2 linked regions of the Robiginitalea biformata HTCC2501 genome follow. The protein of the gene in region 1 interacts with the protein of each later gene in a pairwise test. Links are inferred from orthologs where the notes say so. Each region holds a gene or a part of one and is shown on either strand. Other genes may lie near its edges. The genes, in order: eno and rpe.

Region 1 (3,170 bases):
ACAGGTTTTCAAGACACTCCGGGTGCCGTTTAAAAAAATAGAATTTTTGCTCTGTAAGCCTGGCGACGCTCGAACAAATAAACGCCGGGGGGGCATCCATCCATCGCACCACCTTCTCACCCGTATGGGCCAGGAAGTCCGCCTTGTATTTCTTGGACTCCTCCTGGAGCCAGCCAAAGAGCGCCCGGATGGTATTCGGGAACAACCGCCCGCGCTCCGCCGTGCGGATACTATCGTAATTGCAGCCGTTCAGGATCCCGAAAAGCCGCTGCTCCTTCCTGGCGGTGACCAGGTCTGCTTCCAGGCCTTCACCCCCGATAAACTCAGGCGGGGAACTCGGCTTCTGGATGTCTTCCATATAGGATGGCGAAACCGTGTGGACGGCATCTGCCAGGCGGATGCCGATGGCCATCAGGTTGATACAGTCGGGGTAGCGGGCATCGCTCAGCTGTTCTTCCCGGTACGGGACCCCGGGAAACCAGGCTTCCAGGGAGGACGGGTTTCCCGAAAAGGGTCGAATCCCCTGTATGGCGAGGTTGTGGATGGTGTAGACAAAGCGGATATCCGCCAGCTCTCGGAATTCCGGGTGGTACTCCCTGAGGTACAACAGCAGGCTTGCATGCCAGTCGTGCAGGTGGACCACATCCAGTTGGCCAAATGCCCCTTCCCGGATGGCCCCTGCCACCCCGGTGCAAAAAATCGCAAACTTGATGAAGTCCGTATAAAAAGGTTCCTGCGGGTCGTTGTGATAGAGGTGGGCAATATCCCCGGAGGTTATTTCCGGGTGGTGCAGGGCGTAATGCGCAATACCCGGCAGTTCTTTTTTTCCCGGCACTCGGTAAAGCGAAAGGTCGTAGCGGCGTCCACCGAGGGGGACCTGGAATTCACGCAAGAGAACCCCGTCCCGATGCAGCCGGCCGTAGGCGGGCACCACCACGTGTACCTCATCGCCCCGGACAGCCAGTTGCCGCGGCACATCCCGGACCACATCGCCCATCCCACCGGCTTTGCAGGCGGGTATCCCGTCATTCTCGGCTGCGACAAATAAAAATCGGTTCATCCTTTTATTACTCCTGCTTTCCGCAACCGGCGCTTCTGCCATCCGCAACCGGCGCTCCGTATTCATCAAAAAAGGGCCGCGATATCTGTACCGGGCCCTTGACTTATCTGTATTTCAACCGGGTCAGGACCTTACCTTAAAGGCATCCGACCCCGGGTAATAGGCCACACTCCCGAGTTCCTCCTCGATGCGGAGGAGCTGGTTGTACTTGGCCATCCGGTCGCTCCGGGAAGCCGAACCGGTTTTGATCTGCCCGGTATTCAGGGCCACGGCCAGGTCGGCAATCGTGTTGTCTTCGGTTTCCCCGCTGCGGTGGGACATCACCGAGGTATACCCGGCGTTCTTGGCCATGTTCACCGCATCGATGGTTTCGCTCAGGGTACCGATTTGGTTTACCTTGATGAGGATCGAATTGGCAATCCCCTCGTCGATCCCGCGGGAGAGGCGCTCCACATTGGTGACGAACAAATCGTCCCCGACGAGCTGAACGGTATCGCCAACTTTATCGGTGAGCATTTTCCAGCCTTCCCAGTCGTTCTCGTCCATCCCGTCCTCAATCGAGATAATCGGGTATTTGGCACACAGGTCCGCCAGGTACTGGGCCTGTTCGGCGGAATTGCGCACGGCCCCGCTGTCCCCTTCGAATTTCGTGTAGTCGTATTTGCCGTCGACAAAAAATTCAGCCGCGGCACAATCCAGGGCGATCATTACCTCGTCCCCCATTTTATACCCGGCCTGTTCCACAGCCTTCGCGATGGTATCCAGGGCGTCCTCCGTTCCGTCCAGGGTCGGGGCAAATCCGCCCTCATCCCCCACAGCGGTGCTCAGGTTGCGATCGTGGAGGACCTTCTTCAGGTTGTGGAAGATTTCAGTCCCCATTTGCATGGCATGGGTAAAGTTTTTGGCCTTGACCGGCATGACCATGAATTCCTGGAAGGCGATCGGGGCATCCGAGTGAGACCCCCCGTTGATGATGTTCATCATGGGAACCGGCAGCGTATTGGCGCTTACCCCGCCCACATAGCGGTACAGGGACTGGCCCATTTCATTGGCGGCTGCCTTGGCCACGGCCAGGGAAACCCCCAGGATCGCGTTGGCGCCCAGCCTTCCCTTATTCGGGGTGCCGTCCAGTTCAATCATCGCCTGGTCGATCTTGTTCTGCTCATACACCAGCATGCCACGGACTTTTTCGGCGATTTCCGTGTTTACGTTCTTTACGGCCTGGCTCACGCCCTTGCCCATATATGTCTTTCCCCCGTCGCGCAATTCCACGGCCTCGTGTTCGCCTGTGGATGCCCCGGAAGGGACGGCCGCCCTGCCCAGGACGCCGTTTTCGGTCACTACGTCCACCTCCACGGTGGGGTTGCCCCGCGAATCGAGGATTTGTCGTGCGTGAACGTCGATAATGATACTCATAAGGTTGTCGATTTATTCGGTTGATTCCGGTTGCAAAGATACGAAACGCAGCGGTGACCCGGCCCGGGTACCCGGGCTATTGACACCCGCGTAACAATATCTTAAACAGCCGTTGTTTTTGTTGTGGTTTTCCGGATGGTTTCGAAGAACTGGTCAAAGAGGTATTCCGCATCGTGCGGGCCCGGACTCGCCTCCGGGTGGTACTGAACGGAGAATACGTTCTTGTCCTTCATCCTTATTCCTGCCACCGTGTCGTCATTCAGGTGGAGATGGGTGATCTCCAGGTCCGGGTGCGACTCGGTCTCCTGGCGGTTTACGGCAAATCCGTGATTCTGGGAGGTGATCTCCCCCTTGCCGGTCTGCAGGTTGATTACCGGGTGGTTGATCCCCCGGTGCCCGTGGTGCATCTTGTAAGTGCTTACCCCATTGGCCAGGGCAATCACCTGGTGCCCCAGGCATATACCGAAGAGCGGTTTGTCCGCGGCGATGATCTTTTTGGCCAGTTCCACAGCCGCCTTCAATGGCTGGGGGTCCCCGGGGCCGTTGGAAATAAAATACCCGTCCGGGCTCCAGGCTTCCATGGTTTCATAAGTGGTATCGTGCGGAAATACCTGGATGTAAGCCCCGCGTTTGGCGAGGTTGCGCAGGATGTTCTTTTTGATGCCGATATCCAGGGCGGCTATCCGGATCTCCG
Region 2 (3,104 bases), 1.9 Mb from region 1 along the record:
AAAGTAGACCTGATTACCGCCGATGAGGAAGTGGAACTGGCCCAGCGCATTAAAGCGGGCGACCAGGCAGCTTTGGAAAAACTCACCAAGGCGAACCTCCGTTTTGTCGTTTCGGTAGCCAAACAGTACCAGAACCAGGGCCTGACCCTCCCCGACCTGATCAACGAGGGCAACCTGGGGCTGATCAAGGCAGCCCAGCGCTTTGACGAAACCCGGGGGTTTAAATTTATATCATATGCCGTTTGGTGGATCCGGCAATCCATCCTGCAGGCACTGGCGGAGCAGTCGCGGATTGTTCGCCTCCCCCTGAACAAAATCGGGTCGATCAACAAGATCAACAAGACGTTTGCATTTTTGGAGCAGGCCCACGAACGGGTACCCTCGGCAGAGGAGATTGCCAAGGAACTCGACATGACCGTGGAAGACGTAAAACAGTCCCTGAAAAACTCCGGGCGCCACGTATCCATGGATGCGCCCCTGATCGACGGGGAGGATTCCAACCTCTACGACGTACTCAGGAGTGGCGAATCCCCGAACCCGGATAAGGAATTGCTGCACGAATCCCTGCGCACGGAAATCGAACGTGCCCTGGAAACCCTGACCCCCCGGGAAGCGGATGTGATCCGCCTGTATTTCGGGCTGGCCGGGCAACATTCCATGACCCTGGAAGAAATCGGCGAAACCTTCGACCTGACCCGCGAACGCGTCCGTCAGATCAAGGAAAAGGCCATCCGCCGACTCAAGCATACCTCTCGTTCCAAGATACTTAAAACGTATCTCGGATAAGGGAGGAATACAAATTACATGTTAAATAAACGATAAATTGGAAATCTGGTATAAAGTTTGTAATTTGTAACCCACAACAGCAGTTATCATGACTGTTCGTTTTTTGATTGATGAATAAACTCCGGCTGATTACCGGAGTTTTTCATTTTAGGGCCCCTGAACAGGGCTTTTTCCCGTTTATGGGGCTGCCCTGGTCGATTCCAGGGTTATTCGCTTCCCGGGGTCGCCGGGAAAAATGTATTTTTGAGAAACCGCATCTCCTATCCCATGAAACATCCGATAATTGCCCCTTCCCTGCTGGCCGCGGATTTCGGCAACCTGCAGCAGGCTGTGGAAATGGTGGAACAAAGCCAGGCGGGCTGGCACCATATCGACGTGATGGACGGCCTGTTCGTCCCCAACATCTCCTATGGTATGCCCGTGATCCAGGCCATCGGGAAGCATGCCTCCAAGCCCCTGGACGTCCACCTGATGATCGTCGACCCGGACCGCTATATCGACACCTTTGCCGATTTAGGCGCTGCCACGCTAACGGTCCACCTGGAGGCCTGTACGCACCTGCACAGGAGCCTGCAGCGGATCCGGGACGCCGGGATGAAGGCCGGCGTGGCCCTGAACCCCCATTCGCCCGTAAGCCTGCTTTCCGAAGTAGCCGAAATGGCAGACCTGGTGCTGGTTATGAGTGTAAATCCCGGGTTCGGCGGGCAATCTTTCATTGAAAATACCTACCGGAAGATCGAAGAATTGCGGAAGCTGCTGAGCGAACGCAACAGCCAAGCGCTCATCGAGGTAGACGGCGGGGTGACCCTGGAAAATGCCCACGCCCTGGTTGCAGCCGGCGCAGATGTCCTGGTGGCGGGGAGTACGGTGTTCCGTTCCGACGATCCGGCCGGCACCATTGCCAGACTCGCGGCGGCCGGCCAAAAGTAGGCCGGAATCCGCCCGGCCGGCAAGTCTTGTTTGCGGTGAATTCAAACTTCCCCGGGAAAAAAGCAGCTGTAGCGAATCTTTCGGATTCAGGAGGCATCATTACGGAATGAAGCGGTATTAATACTGATCCAAAAGGTATTTAATCACGTCCGTAGTGGTTACAATGCCTATAAGTTCCCCGTCACGACAAACCGGCAACGCGTGGAATTCCTCTTTGCTGAATATTTCCGCCACCTCCTTGATGGTTGCATCCGGACCGACCGACCGCAAATTCTTCACCATGACCTGCGGGACGGTAAACATGTCGTAGACGATGGATTCAATAGCTTCCTCATCCTCGTAGGACCCGTCTACAAAACTGATGCGCAACAGGTCCGTCAGGCTGAGCATGCCCACGATCTTTTTACTGCTGACCACCGGGATATGGCGGATGCGGTGTTTCTTGAATAATTTTTCAGCTTTTTCCAGACTGTCGGTGGTATTGAGCACCACCAGTTGGGTGCTCATGATACTGGATACCGGGATACGTTCTTTTACGCTCATGGCTGCATGGTTTATGATGTATTAAAGATCCCATTTAACAGGCTTCCAAAGAATGATAATTGTCATACGGGCCCGCAGCGGTTCCTGATTGGGGCCATCCGGCCCAAAATGGTTAATTTTGCAACTCCCAGCGGGCCGGTTGCCTGGGGGAGGACCAAATCAGCGAGCTATGGATTTAATTATCATCGGAGGGGGGCCCATTGGTATTGCCTGTGGGCTGGAAGCGAAGAAAAAGGGGGTTTCCTACACCATCATCGAAAAGGGGCCCATCGTGAATTCGCTATTCAACTACCCGGTGAATATGCAGTTCTTCTCCTCCTCGGAGCGCCTGGAAATCGACGAAATACCCTTTATCAGCAAAGAAGCCAAACCCAAGCGCAACGAGGCGCTGGAATACTACCGGCGGATTGTGACGTCCAACCAGCTGAACATCCGTCTCTTTGAAAAAGTCGGTGGGATACACCGGGGGGATGACGGTTTTACCGTGCAGACCAGCCGGGGGGAATACGCCGCCCGAAACGTCATTATCGCCACGGGGTTTTACGATTTGCCCAACCTGCTGGGTGTTCCCGGGGAAGACCTGCCCAAGGTGTCGCACTACTATAAGGATCCCCACTTTTACGCCAGTCAGAAACTCGCCGTGATCGGCGCCAGCAATTCCGCGGTGGATGCCGCCCTGGAATGCTGGAGGAAGGGGGCGGATGTCACCATGATCGTCCGGGGGCCGGAAATCGGGCAACGGGTTAAATACTGGGTCCGGCCGGATATCCTCAACCGGATCGAAGAGGGCAGTATCCGGGCGTATTACAACAGCGAGGTAACCCGCATTGACGAAGAATCCATTG

What was found.
Region 2: the proteins of eno (region 1) and rpe interact in binary tests that used the Escherichia coli proteins (3 or more experiments, as listed by UniProt). The link is inferred for Robiginitalea biformata HTCC2501 from one-to-one orthologs.

What each region holds. Positions count from the first base shown.
Region 1 is NC_013222.1:1,478,334-1,481,503, reverse strand. The notes cover bases 331-3,170. They hold eno (phosphopyruvate hydratase), read right to left. Parts: upstream 2,477-3,170; coding sequence 1,184-2,476; downstream 331-1,183. Other genes in these bases: carA (glutamine-hydrolyzing carbamoyl-phosphate synthase small subunit), read right to left, coding at 2,578-3,170; RB2501_RS06575 (glycogen synthase), read right to left, coding at 331-1,060. Also shown: more of RB2501_RS06575, read right to left, coding at 1-330. UniProt on the Escherichia coli protein: Catalyzes the reversible conversion of 2-phosphoglycerate (2-PG) into phosphoenolpyruvate (PEP). It is essential for the degradation of carbohydrates via glycolysis.
Region 2 is NC_013222.1:3,409,836-3,412,939, forward strand. The notes cover bases 111-2,884. They hold rpe (ribulose-phosphate 3-epimerase), read left to right. Parts: upstream 111-1,053; coding sequence 1,054-1,716; downstream 1,717-2,884. Other genes in these bases: RB2501_RS15105 (sigma-70 family RNA polymerase sigma factor), read left to right, coding at 111-786; RB2501_RS15115 (CBS domain-containing protein), read right to left, coding at 1,834-2,259; RB2501_RS15120 (YpdA family putative bacillithiol disulfide reductase), read left to right, coding at 2,429-2,884. Also shown: more of RB2501_RS15105, read left to right, coding at 1-110; more of RB2501_RS15120, read left to right, coding at 2,885-3,104. UniProt on the Escherichia coli protein: Catalyzes the reversible epimerization of D-ribulose 5-phosphate to D-xylulose 5-phosphate.